4 regions of the Sphingobacterium sp. UBA7253 genome follow, and region 1 is predicted to be linked to each of the others. Evidence: riboswitches for the same ligand, from Rfam matches in the RefSeq annotation. Region 1 holds a riboswitch; each other region holds the start of a gene.
What was found. Region 1 has a riboswitch for S-adenosylmethionine ahead of B2X72_RS09365 (O-acetylhomoserine aminocarboxypropyltransferase/cysteine synthase family protein). Riboswitches for the same ligand answer to the same signal wherever they lie in the genome.
Positions count from the first base shown of each region.

Region 2: another riboswitch for S-adenosylmethionine. It lies ahead of metF (methylenetetrahydrofolate reductase [NAD(P)H]); the one in region 1 lies ahead of B2X72_RS09365 (O-acetylhomoserine aminocarboxypropyltransferase/cysteine synthase family protein).
Region 3: another riboswitch for S-adenosylmethionine. It lies ahead of metE (5-methyltetrahydropteroyltriglutamate--homocysteine S-methyltransferase); the one in region 1 lies ahead of B2X72_RS09365 (O-acetylhomoserine aminocarboxypropyltransferase/cysteine synthase family protein).
Region 4: another riboswitch for S-adenosylmethionine. It lies ahead of B2X72_RS12095 (5-oxoprolinase); the one in region 1 lies ahead of B2X72_RS09365 (O-acetylhomoserine aminocarboxypropyltransferase/cysteine synthase family protein).

Region 1 is NZ_DKSP01000096.1:33,680-36,809, reverse strand. It holds gene B2X72_RS09370 (FUSC family protein) at 1-710, shown strand, start outside; SAM riboswitch class I at 892-1,004, shown strand; gene B2X72_RS09365 (O-acetylhomoserine aminocarboxypropyltransferase/cysteine synthase family protein) at 1,266-2,576, shown strand; gene B2X72_RS09360 (homoserine O-acetyltransferase family protein) at 2,610-3,130, shown strand, end outside.
Region 2 is NZ_DKSP01000077.1:46,059-49,188, forward strand. It holds gene B2X72_RS07700 (hypothetical protein) at 27-878, shown strand; SAM riboswitch class I at 1,096-1,198, shown strand; gene metF (methylenetetrahydrofolate reductase [NAD(P)H]) at 1,269-2,225, shown strand; gene B2X72_RS07710 (DUF2723 domain-containing protein) at 2,490-3,130, shown strand, end outside.
Region 3 is NZ_DKSP01000028.1:34,537-37,666, forward strand. It holds gene metE (5-methyltetrahydropteroyltriglutamate--homocysteine S-methyltransferase) at 1-1,838, opposite strand, end outside; SAM riboswitch class I at 1,917-2,020, opposite strand; gene B2X72_RS02050 (response regulator transcription factor) at 2,207-2,896, opposite strand; gene B2X72_RS02055 (sensor histidine kinase) at 2,999-3,130, opposite strand, start outside.
Region 4 is NZ_DKSP01000119.1:122,155-125,284, forward strand. It holds gene B2X72_RS12075 (hypothetical protein) at 1-167, shown strand, start outside; gene B2X72_RS12080 (hypothetical protein) at 199-507, shown strand; gene B2X72_RS12085 (DKNYY domain-containing protein) at 524-1,150, opposite strand; gene B2X72_RS12090 (hypothetical protein) at 1,314-1,619, shown strand; gene B2X72_RS12095 (5-oxoprolinase) at 1,650-1,913, opposite strand; SAM-I-IV-variant riboswitch at 1,981-2,074, opposite strand; gene B2X72_RS12100 (DUF3050 domain-containing protein) at 2,285-3,055, shown strand.

The sequences.
Region 1 (3,130 bases):
CATTTTCAATGACAAAAACCCGTAATATAGAACGTATTGTCGGTACATTCTCGGGTATTATAGTTGGTGTGTTCTGCTTAATTTCTATTCATTTTCTTCCAGCACTCCTAACCATAGCTGCATTGGGTCTTTTTGGATTCTTTTTGTTCAACCGATCTAACTATATGGTCAGTGTCATCTTCATTACCTTGGGAATTGTGATTGCACTCAATCTGTTCGAAGGCAACATCAATCTCATTTTAGGCAGCCGAATACTTTTCACACTGATTGGAGCATTCTTGGCTATAGCGGGTTATTTCTTGATACCTGTACGCCAGAGCACAGGCATGGTTCAGCTGGCAAAAGAGGTATCCCTTTACAACGCGCATTATTTCCAGATCATCAATAACCGTCTGTCGGACGAAAGACAAAGTTCGTTTGATATACGACTGGCTCGTAAAAAGGCGCAGACCGCCATGGCCCTGTTTTCAGACGCCATTAATCAAATGAAAAAAGAACCCGAGCACAAATGGATGGATTGGTCACATATTCACCATTTTCAGGCACTCGCATATCAGGTCAATTCCCATTTGGTGGGCCTCTCGCTATCGTTAAACAAAAAGACGAATCGCCACCTCGCCTATGATATCCATAGTAGAATCGATGCGCTTAAACCTCTCCTAACAGATTTAAATCAAACTGCAGAACGGATCAATTTAAAGAAATCATAATACCCGATTGACAGTTACTTATCAAGTTTCATCGAACAATATGCGATCCGATCCGTATGTTATTCAAAATTCCTTTAACTAAAAAACAGCTTTTCTTTTGCTTTAATAAAAAAAGAGTTTATATTTGTATCGTCTTCGAAAGAAGATTTCTAATCAACACCTCCCTTAATCAGTAGGTCTTGATTTATAAAGAAGTGGCGAGAGACTGGCTCAATGACCCACTGGCAACCTTCAATTTGTTTGAAAAGGTGCCAATTCCTGTCCAAAACAATATCGTTTTGGAGCATATAAATGACATAAGACAATGATTATTAAATTACTGAAGTCCATTAAAAATTCAGGTTCAACACAAGTGAACCGCACGATAAGCGAAAGTGTAACCCATCGTACAATTGTATCGATGCGAATGCGAATGCGTATGCATATGCACTTCCATGCTTGTTAAAAATCATTTCCGTTTTCTTGGATAAAGATTTAACAGACCCTTCAAGGAGGTGTGTATGCTTCTCTTTTTACTTTGCAATTTCTTTTTGAACCCTTAAAATCTGATATATTATGTCTTCAAACAAAAATTTAAAATTCGAAACTCTTCAGGTTCACGCTGGCCAAGTCGCTGACCCTACTACGGGATCTAGAGCAGTTCCTATATATCAAACAACATCTTTTGTATTTGAAAATGCCGAACACGGCGCAAACTTATTTGCATTAAAGCAGTTCGGTAATATTTATACACGGATTATGAACCCTACTACGGATGTTTTCGAACAACGTATTGCGGCACTGGAAGGTGGAGTTGCAGCTGTTGCTGTTGCATCCGGCCAGGCGGCACAGTTTATAGCTTTAAATAATATTTTGGAAAGTGGTGACAATTTTGTTGCGGGATCCAACTTATACGGCGGTACATTCAACCAGTTTAAAGTTTCTTTTAAGCGCCTAGGCATCGAAGCTCGTTTTGCAACAGACGCCGAAGCCGATAAAATTGAAGCGCTCATTGATGATAAAACAAAAGCAATCTATGTTGAAACAATCGGAAACCCAAGTTTCAATATTCCCGACTTTGAAAAAATTGCTGCCGTAGCAAAAAAATATGACTTACCATTAATCGTCGACAATACTTTTGGAGCCGGAGGTTATTTATTTAAACCTCTGGAGTATGGTGCAAATGTGGTTGTTGAATCGGCAACTAAATGGATCGGTGGACATGGCACAAGCATTGGCGGTGTCATCGTCGACGGCGGAAACTACAATTGGGGCAATGGAAAATACCCGCAATTTTCCGAACCATCTGAAGGCTATCATGGTTTAGTATTTTCCGAAGTTTTCGGTGAAAGCGGACCATTCGGAAATATTCAATTTGCCATTCGGGCGCGTGTGGAAGGGCTCCGGGATTTCGGACCAGCACTCTCCCCTTTCAATTCATTTTTATTATTACAAGGACTTGAAACCTTGTCTTTGCGGGTGCAACGCCATGTAGACAACACTTTAGAGGTCGCAAAATGGCTTGAGGCGCATCCACAGGTAGAAAAAGTAAACTATCCGGGATTAAAAAGCTCTCCGAGCTTCGCTAACGCACAAAAATACCTTAAAAATGGCTATGGCGCGGTACTTTCTTTCCAGCTTAAAGGTGACGCAGCGCAAAAGGCCAATAGCTTTATCGACAGCTTAGAATTGATCAGTCATTTAGCCAATGTTGGTGATACGAAGTCATTGATTATTCATCCAGCAGCTACAACCCATCAACAATTGAGTGATGAAGATCAAGCCAATGCCGGAGTCTTCAAAGGCTTATTACGTCTTTCTGTAGGAATAGAGCATATTGATGATATCAAAGTTGATTTACAACAAGCTTTTGATAAAATTAAATAATCAGATTTTTTCGGCTTAAAACTTAAACGTGAAATGAGTAAGCATATATATCTGCACCCGGAGCCTTTTGTATTTGAAAATGGAAGAGAGCTTACTGATTTACAAATCAGTTATGAAACATTTGGCAAACCCAACGCAGATCGCAGCAATGTGATCTGGGTTTGCCATGCATTAACGGCCAATGCAGATGTGCTGGATTGGTGGTCCGGTCTTTTTGGAACAGGTGAGTTGTTTGATGCAAACGATTATTATATTATTTGTGCCAATGTCATAGGATCAGCATATAATAGCAGTAATCCGCTATCTGTAAACCCAGCAACCGGACAACCCTATTACCTATCTTTCCCCGAATTCACAGTGAGGGATTTGGTTCACGCACATCAAGTCCTTGCGGACCACCTGGAAATCAAACAAATAGAGATCCTTATCGGGGGGTCATTAGGCGGTCAACAAGCATTGGAATGGGCCGTATCGCACAGTATAGCCATCAACCATCTCATCGTGGTTGGAACAAATGCCGTCCACTCACCATGGGGTATTGCATTCAATGAAAG
Region 2 (3,130 bases), on a different contig from region 1:
TTACTGGCCATAATTATTGATTTATTTTGAAACCGTTATTACTGCTGCTATTCCTATTCTCGTTGTCTTCTTGTGCTTTCTTTGGGAAGAAAAAGGACTTTCCTGAAGGCAATTACCAAATGATATTGGGCTATTCAAATGAGGAGTATCATAAAGTAAAAAGAGAATCACCCCAAAATGTGGAGGCAGATGTCTATGGTAATGACCCTACGATATACCGGTCCTTTCTCTCCCTCCATGATAAAGACAAATTTGTCATGGCGATCGATGATATCCTACTCTTCGGTAAGTATAGATTCGACGGCGATCGATTAGAATTGACCGATGAGAAAAAGGGTAGTCTCGCTTTGGATATTGTTAAGGTAAAAAACGATTTTGTTCAGCTGAGAGGTGATTTTTCACAGTTTAGCTCAGCACGTGTGCCCACAAGTGAAAAACTTTATATCAACTTTGCGTTAGATAAAACCCCTATCCGGGAGACCCCGAGCAAATTTGATAGCCAAGTGAATCTATGGCGAAATGCCCCTGTAAAATCAGAAAGTGAAATGGAGATAAAAGCCAGGGCATTGAATTTTGTAGATTATTCTATCGCTTATTTCCAGCACATATCAAGTTCAGGCACACATCACGATTATCGAATGGATGGTGTTGAATCACCCATTATTTATGCTGAGAATGGCATTGTGCTCAAGGCATGGGCAGATGTTCCCGATTCTTGGAAAGAGTTATTTTACAACGAAAAAAATGCATTAATCGCCTACAAATATTTATTTGATGGTTTTAAATATGGATCGAAAGAGGAGTACCATGTTACGGGACTCTTACTGATTACATTTTATCTCAAAAATCTACGGAATTCCCTAGCAACGAATCTTTAGCCGATCCTGTTGTGACGTAGTCAATCTCTTCGCTGTCGATGATCCGCGATCGTTAATTTTATCTTTTTTTAGAGTCTTTTATATTTGGTGGAGCCTAAATTCCTGTTGTTGCCTGGGAATAAACCTGAAGCCGTATTTATTGCAATCTTTTTGCCGCTATTTTTGCTTTTTCGAAAAAATATTTTTGTCTTTTGATTTTTTAAAACGATATTAGCAACGCTTATAGAGAAAGGCCGAGGGACTAGACCCGTTGAAGCCTTAGCAACCTGTATTGTTCAAGGTGCTAAATTCTACCCTACTCCATGTGGGAAAGATAAGTTACATGTAGATAAACGATTCCTCGACGTGTGCGTTTCGATGTAAGCCAACCAAACTAAAAACAGTTTTTTAATGAAGATTATCGATCATATCCAGAATGCCAAAGGAAAAACATTGTTTTCTTTTGAGCTATTGCCACCGGCGAAAGGGCAGGGCATCCAAAGTATTTTTAAAACCATGGATGAACTGATGGAGTTTAAACCTCCTTTTATCGACGTAACCTACCATCGGGAAGATTATATCTATAAAGAGCATGCGAGTGGATTACTGGAACGCGTTTCCTATCGTAAACGTCCTGGGACAGTGGCGATATGTGCTGCAATCATGAATAAATATAAAGTAGATGCGGTGCCCCATTTGATATGTGGTGGTTTTACAAAAGAGGAAACTGAAAATGCATTGATCGATTTGAACTTCCTGGGGATAGATAACGTCTTGGTATTGCGGGGCGATGCACGTAAGGGCGATGCCGATTTTATACCGACCGATGGTGGACATGCCTTTGCAACAGACCTACTGGAACAGGTAACTGATATGAATAAAGGAAAGTATCTGCATGAAGACATTATCACATCGGAAAAGACTGATTTTTGCATCGGTGTAGCGGGTTATCCCGAAAAGCATTTTGAATCGCCAAATTTCAATACTGATTTTAAATACCTGAAACAAAAAGTCGATATGGGAGCAGAGTTTATTGTGACTCAGATGTTCTTTAATGTTGAAAAATATAAGGAGTTTGTAACAAAATGTAGGGACAATGGAATCCATGTGCCTATTATTCCAGGATTGAAACCACTGACAACGAAAAAACAGTTGGTTACCCTACCAAGGATATTTCATTTAGATATTCCGGAGGAACTGAGCGATGCTGTTTCAGCATGTAAAACGAATGCCGACGTTAGACAAGTAGGTGAAGAGTGGTTGGTGCAACAATGTCAGGAGCTGATTAAATTTGGCGCTCCGGTATTACATTTCTATACGATGAGTAATCCTGGTCCAACAAAGAAGATTGTTGAAAAACTAGCCTAACTCATAAAAATAAAACGAAAAGGGAGCGCATAAGCTCCCTTTTTTTATGGTAGTATTCGTTGTGAAAGCCTAAAATATGTCCAGAATTTTGATAGTGTGGTTTAGGTCGATCTCTATATTTAGGGTTTAATAGCCTGTTTGGTTTAATAGCCTGTTTATAGTCAGATACTTGTGTTAAATAGTGTTAATTAACTTATTGGAGTCAGGATAACTTTTTAACTTAAAGTGCTAAAAAAGATTTTAACAATAGACCAAATTGACCTTATGACGTACACTAGATTAAATTCTCTACTCGGCTTTGCTTGCGGACTAATTGCTACATGTGTATATATCTCCACCGTTGAAAAGACGGTAAGCTGGTGGGATTGTGGTGAATTTATTGCCTGTGCCTACAAGCTGGAAGTGGCACACCAACCGGGAGCACCATTATTTCTTCTTATTCAGAATATATTTTCCAACCTGGCTTTGGGTAATGCAGGTAAAATCGCCTATTGGATGAATATTGGATCCGCAATCTGCAGTGGGCTTACTGTTACATTTTTATTCTGGACAATAACAGCAATTGCCAAAAAGATACTCAACAGGCAAGAGAAAGTTCAATTATCGAATTATTTCCAAATTTTTGCTGCGGGCTTAGTTGGTGCAATGGCTTTCTGCTTCAGTGATTCATTCTGGTATTCGGCTGTTGAATCCGAGGTATATGCGATGTCTTCATTGTGTACTGCGATTGTTTTTTGGGCAATTTTAAAGTGGGAAGTCCGTGCAGATGAGGAAGGTAGCGATCGTTGGCTGGTGTTTATTGCTTTTGTTATGGGCCTTTCGATCGGAGTGCACCTATTAAATCTGTTGGCAATTCCGGCTATAGCGATGGTTGTCTATTTCAGAAGAGCAGGACAGGTTAATGC
Region 3 (3,130 bases), on a different contig from region 1:
TGTATGATTTTGATACCTGCTTTTTCCAGCGCTTGTACTTCATCCAAGATCGCCAATGCAATTTGGTAAGTCGTTGTTGAACGCGGTTGATCATTACGTACAAAAGACCATTGTAAGATGGTAACTGGACCAGTCAACATACCTTTAACCGGACGGTTAGTCAATGATTGAGCGTATGAAGACCAACGGACAGTCATATCTTCAGGACGGTATACATCACCATAGATAATCGGAGGTTTTACACAACGTGAACCGTAAGATTGTACCCAGCCGTTTTGTGTGAAAGCGTAACCAGCCAATTGTTCACCGAAGTATTCAACCATGTCGTTACGTTCGAATTCGCCATGTACTAATACGTCGATATCCAATTGCTCTTGAAGACGGATTGTGTTTTCAGTTTCTTCTGCGATTGCTTTATCGTACTCTGCCTGCGTGATAGCACCTTTTTTCAGGTCTGCTCTCCATTTACGAACATCTTTCGTTTGCGGGAATGAACCAATAGTTGTGGTAGGGAATGCCGGCAAGTTGAACTTCGCTTGTTGCGCTGCTTTACGGTCAGCAAATGCTGAAGTACGTTTCGCATCGTCATCAGTGATATTGCTTGTACGTGTTTTAACCTCTGGTTTGTGGATCAGTGGAGAAGTACGACGGCTTTCAGCGGCAGCTTTGTTCGCTTCGAAGCGTTTTGCTGTTTCAGCATCAACTTCACCTTCTGCTAATACGGCTAAGTCTTTTACCTCAGCTAATTTTTGTTTAGCAAATGCTAACCAGTTTTTTACTTCAGCTGGTAGCGATTGCTCATTGTGTTCATTGTCTAAGTCGAAAGGAACGTGCAACAATGATGAAGAAGGAGCTACCCATACACGGTCTTTTCCTAATGCATCAACAGCTTGTTTGATTTTAACCAATGATTTTTCGTAATCATTTTTCCAGATGTTACGGCCTTCAACAATACCCAAAGATAATGTTAATGAAGCAGGAACTTTAGCTAGTACCGTATCCAATTGGTTTTCACCGCGTACCAAATCCAAATGTAAAGCATGGATAGGTAGGTTAACTGCGATATCTTCGTTGTCTTTTAAAGCTTCGAAGTAAGTCGTCGCGATTAATTTGATATTTTTTGCTGCTGCAGCTAATTTTTCGAAAGTAGGTTGATATAAAGCTTTTACTTTAGCATCTAAATCCAATGCTAAGAAAGGCTCGTCAATCTGAACATATTGCGCACCGGCCTCAGCTAGTTTAGCTAATATTTGCTCATATACTGGAACAAGTTTATCCAATAAATCGATGCGGTCGAAGCCAGCTTCTTTTTCTTTACCGATCAAAAGGTAAGTGATAGGACCTAATAGAACTGGTTTAGTATCGATGCCCAATGATTTTGCTTCGTTATATTCATTTAAGAATTTTTCGGACGTCAATTTGAATTCTTGATCTTTTGTGAATTCTGGCACCATATAGTGGTAGTTGGTATCCAACCACTTGGTCATTTCCATTGCAGTCACGTCGATTCCTTCTTGTTGGAAACCACGCGCCATGGCAAAATATAGATCTAAGCTGTAATTGTTGTCTACTTTATTCAATAAAGAATGGTAACGAGCAGGAATTGCACCAACAGTAAGGGTTAAATCCAATACTTGATCGTAAAAAGAGAAATCATTGGAAGGGATCAAATCTATTCCAGCATCTTTTTGTGTTTTCCAATTGCCTTCACGAATTTTTTTTGCTGTGTCCAATAATTCCTCAACAGAAGATTTTTTAGCCCAATAGGCCTCATTGGCTTTTTTCAATTCGCGGAACGCGCCCACACGAGGGTAACCTAAATTGTTAGTCAATAACATAATGAATGTTTTTAATATTTCTTTTTCAACTATATTTCTTGCTAGAGAGAGAAGGACACACTAGAATTCGGTGACTTCGGCTTATCATTCCCATATCAAGTAGGGTAGAATTTAGCACCTTGTCAAGGGACAGGTTGCTAAGGCTTCATCGGGTCTATTCCCTCTGCCTTTCTCTATAAGCGACGCTAAGTTAGAACATTTCTTTTTGAAATGCAAATTTTTTATAAAAGTGCGTCAATTTTTTATATTCTACTAAGGATAAAATTGTTTTGTTCTTTTCTTTTCATCCGTGATTTAGTGTATGTCATGTTTCAATACGCTGTGTAGCATAAAAAATGGGGAATGACTGTTTCTCATTCCCCATTCTTTTAGCTCACCAAAAGTTTGTAACCTTTTCCGTGCACATTGACAATTTCAACTTTACTATCTTCTTTTAGATATTTACGAAGTTTACTGAGAAATACATCCATACTTCTACCCGTAAAGTAGTTGTCATCATGCCAAATTTTTAATAAAGCTTCTTCCCGGGTCAGCACATCATTTTTCTTTAAACAAAGCAAGCGCAGTAGTTCCGCTTCTTTAGTGGATAGTTTTTGCATCTGTCCTTTGTAAGAAATTTGCTGACTTGTATAATCAAAGAAATAATCACCAATTTCAAATTTATCAGCAACCACTTCCTCTTCTTTGTCTCGAACACTGCGCTTCAGCAAAGCATTGATGCGGAGCAATAATTCCTCCACTCGAAAAGGCTTTGTGATATAATCATCTCCCCCTAATTCAAAGGCTTCGGTTTTATCTTCCATCATCCCCTTTGCTGTGGCAAAGATAATAGGAACAGTATTGTTTGTTTTTCTGATTTCACGTCCAACTGTAAATCCGTCCTTTTTTGGCATCATGACATCGAAAATACAGAGGTCGTAGTTATTTTTTTTGAATTGAGAAATCGCTTCATCTCCATCCGTGCATAATGTGACGTCAAATTTTCCCTTTAATTCGAGATAGTCTTTTAAAAGATCCCCCAAATTAGGATCATCTTCTGCTAATAATATCTTTTGCATAATGATTATATTAATTTTCACCAATGTCCCTTGATACTGATAAATCAGTTTTCCTCAACCTTTGAAATTTTTTAAAGAGGAAATATACAAAAAAGGAACGTTTTATTTTTTAATAGGCAAAATTACTTCAAAGGTCGTGCCCTTATCTTTTTCACTTTTAACTGTAATTTTTCCGTTCAGCCTTCTCAGGATGTCCTGGACATAACTTAAGCCAAGACCAAATCCTTTGACATT
Region 4 (3,130 bases), on a different contig from region 1:
TACCTTTGGATATGATCCAAGCTTGCCTGCAACTGAAACGGGGCCGATTGCGTATCCTGCTCAAAATCCCTTTTGAGGGAAGGTATAATTTTGAGGTATCCGATAAAATTGCAAAACATATCAGAGAATGGGTCATGATGCAGGTGCCAATAGAAAAGGAGCAATAAAATTGAATAGATGAACTTTAATAGATAGATTATGGAAAAAGTAAGGGACAATACCTGGAAATGCCGAGCTACTGGTAAAGTTGGATTTCCTTCTTTAATTGAGGCGCAATGGGCAATGCTTCACTTTAAGTTCAGATCCCGGATGAAAAACAAACTGGATGGTAAACGTATCAAACACAGGATGGGTAAAGATGCCTGCAAAAGGGCTTATTATTGTAAGTTCTGTAAAGGTTACCATATTACCACTTGGGAAAAAGGTCACTTTAATAATTACAAGACCAAAGCCGAATCCTGGGAGATACCGAAAGGATTAGGAAATTGGAATTATTCAATAGAATAATCCCGTGGTCTATTTTCTATTCTAATTTTTTTCCTCTATAATATTCATTCCAGCTATCCTTCGCATAACCTTTGCCCAGATATTTAAATGTAAAAGCAGTTGCATCTTTTATCTCCTGACCAAAATAATAGACTTTCCAGCTATCTTTGCTGTATCCATCACCGAGAAGAACAAAGCTTTGGTCGGATACATCTTTTAGTCGATTGCCTCTATAATAGACATTCCAACTGTCTTTGGCATATCCTTCATCCAGTATTTTAAAGCTGGGCGCAGAGACATCTTTAATCTTAACGCCACGATAATAGGCATTCCAACTATCTTTGGCATATCCCCAACCAAGTGATTGGAAAGAATGTGGCGATACATCTTTAATCTTAACGCCACGATAATAGGCATTCCAGTTGTCTATTGCATAAGCATTGCCGAGGTCTTTGAAAGATCGTGCATCGACACCTTCGACCATCTTATCCCTGTAGAAGATCCGGTTGCCTATGTTGACATAATCGTTTTCTCTGTCATGTCGAAACGTCGTCTGAGACGTAGATCTTTTATTGTGACGACCTTGTTGAGCAATACTTTTCTCCAATATACATAGCAATGCAAAGGAAATAACAAGCATATTTTTTAAGTGGATAAAGGCCATAATGTATCTGTTTTATAATATGATATTTATATTGAATCCCTCCTTTATGACCAAGATAATTCACCGAAGGTTTAATCATTTTATCATTTTATTTCTCGTTATCCTTATCCGTTTCAAATGCAACTATTTTGGAATCCAAATATTTTTTTGTATATTGCTGGTTATGAGTTTTAAAGAAAAATTAGAGAACTGGCGCACGTCAATCAATCGCGCCGGTAGTGGTGAGGAATTGTATATTTTGCTTTTGAACTATAAAAGGTTTATCAACAAAAATTGGGTGGACGATTTTGGCGATCCGGGCAACTGGAAATCGGAATTAAATCAGGTCATCAGCAAAGTAAGAAACAAGGTGGATGTAGCAGATATCAGAGCCTGCCAAGATTTATCGTCCTATCAGGACGATGCCCGGCAGACCGCACATTCACTCAATCATACGTTAAAATATCATCACTCATTGACAAAAGGGTAGGCTAGGCCTACCTTTTTTTGCCGATAACGATTACTGTAAAGGAATCAGGACATTCTGTTCCAAGCGTACAGGGACATGCTTCACCGAGGTAAAACCGTCTTCCTTGGAAATGATGTTGGAAAGATCCAATCCTCTTTTGGAGAACGTACTGATCAAAGCTGTTCTAAAGGTTGCCTTGGCTGAACCCCAGCCTTGTCCCAAAATGGTGTCATTGTTGAGCTGTATCAGTTCATCTGTTGAGTAATAACTGAATTTTTCCAGTAAGTGTTGGTAAAGATTTGTTGTAGTAGCCATACAATTTAAAAATTTAAAGGATTAAACCATAAACTGTATCCAGATCTTGTTGGGGAAAATAATCGTTCAGCGACGTTTATTTTGGTCGAAACCCGTATTAATTTACCACCGCGGTGCCTGCACTCGGTTGGTATTGCATCATGCAATTCTGAATACTCTACAAATATAGTAGATTATTTTTTATAATAAAAAATATTTTTGTTTTTAAGGGTAAATGGGCGTTAGCAACAGGAATACGGAGGTCAAAAGCGAGGCGCGTGGTTGGCTGTGATTTGGTTATGAAGCGGATAGCTGGGCGAAAAATTTATCATGTTACTGTAATCTCATCGAAAATACTTTTAAAAATAGAGATAAGACAATACTTTTGCGCCATGAATAGAATTGCGGAAATTAACGAATACATTGCTGCCGAACGCGAGGTATTATTGCAACACCCTTTATATCGTAAGATCAAAACGATCAAGAATCTACGTTCTTTTACAGAAGGGCATGTGTACGCTGTATGGGATTTTATGTCTTTACTAAAAGCTTTACAGATTAAATTGACCTGTACGACTTTACCTTGGTTTGCGAGTGAGCATCCATCAACACGCTATCTAATCAACGAAATTGTATTGGCTGAGGAGTCGGATGAATACATTGATGGCCGCCGTTTGAGCCATTTTGAGATGTATCTGGACGCCATGGATGCCATGGGTGCCGACCTTCATCTGGTCAACAAATTTATTGCTCAAGCCAAAAAATCGAGCAACATATTCGATGTCATTGCAACGACCACATTGGACAAGCGGATCAAAGACTTTTTGAATTTTACATTCGAAGTGATTGCTGAGGGCGAGGTGCATAAAATTGCTGCAGCATTTACATTTGGACGCGAAGATCTTATCCCGGGAATGTTTACCTCTATTTTGGAAGAAATTAAAACAAACTTTCCTACAGCCAATCTGGATAGCTTTATTTATTATTTTCAACGCCATATTGATCTTGACGGCGACGAGCATGGACCGTTGGCGATGCAGATGATCACAGATCTTGCGAAGGACGATGAGGTTAAATGGACGGAAATGAAAGAGATCAGTAAAGTTGCGCTACAAAAGAGAATCCAGTTGTGGAATGCAATAGAAGATTCCTTATACGGATAATCTATTATTATACCGTCGAGAAAGGCCTTTCAAATCATGATTTGAAAGGCCTTTTTTATGTGCTGTAAAAAAGGA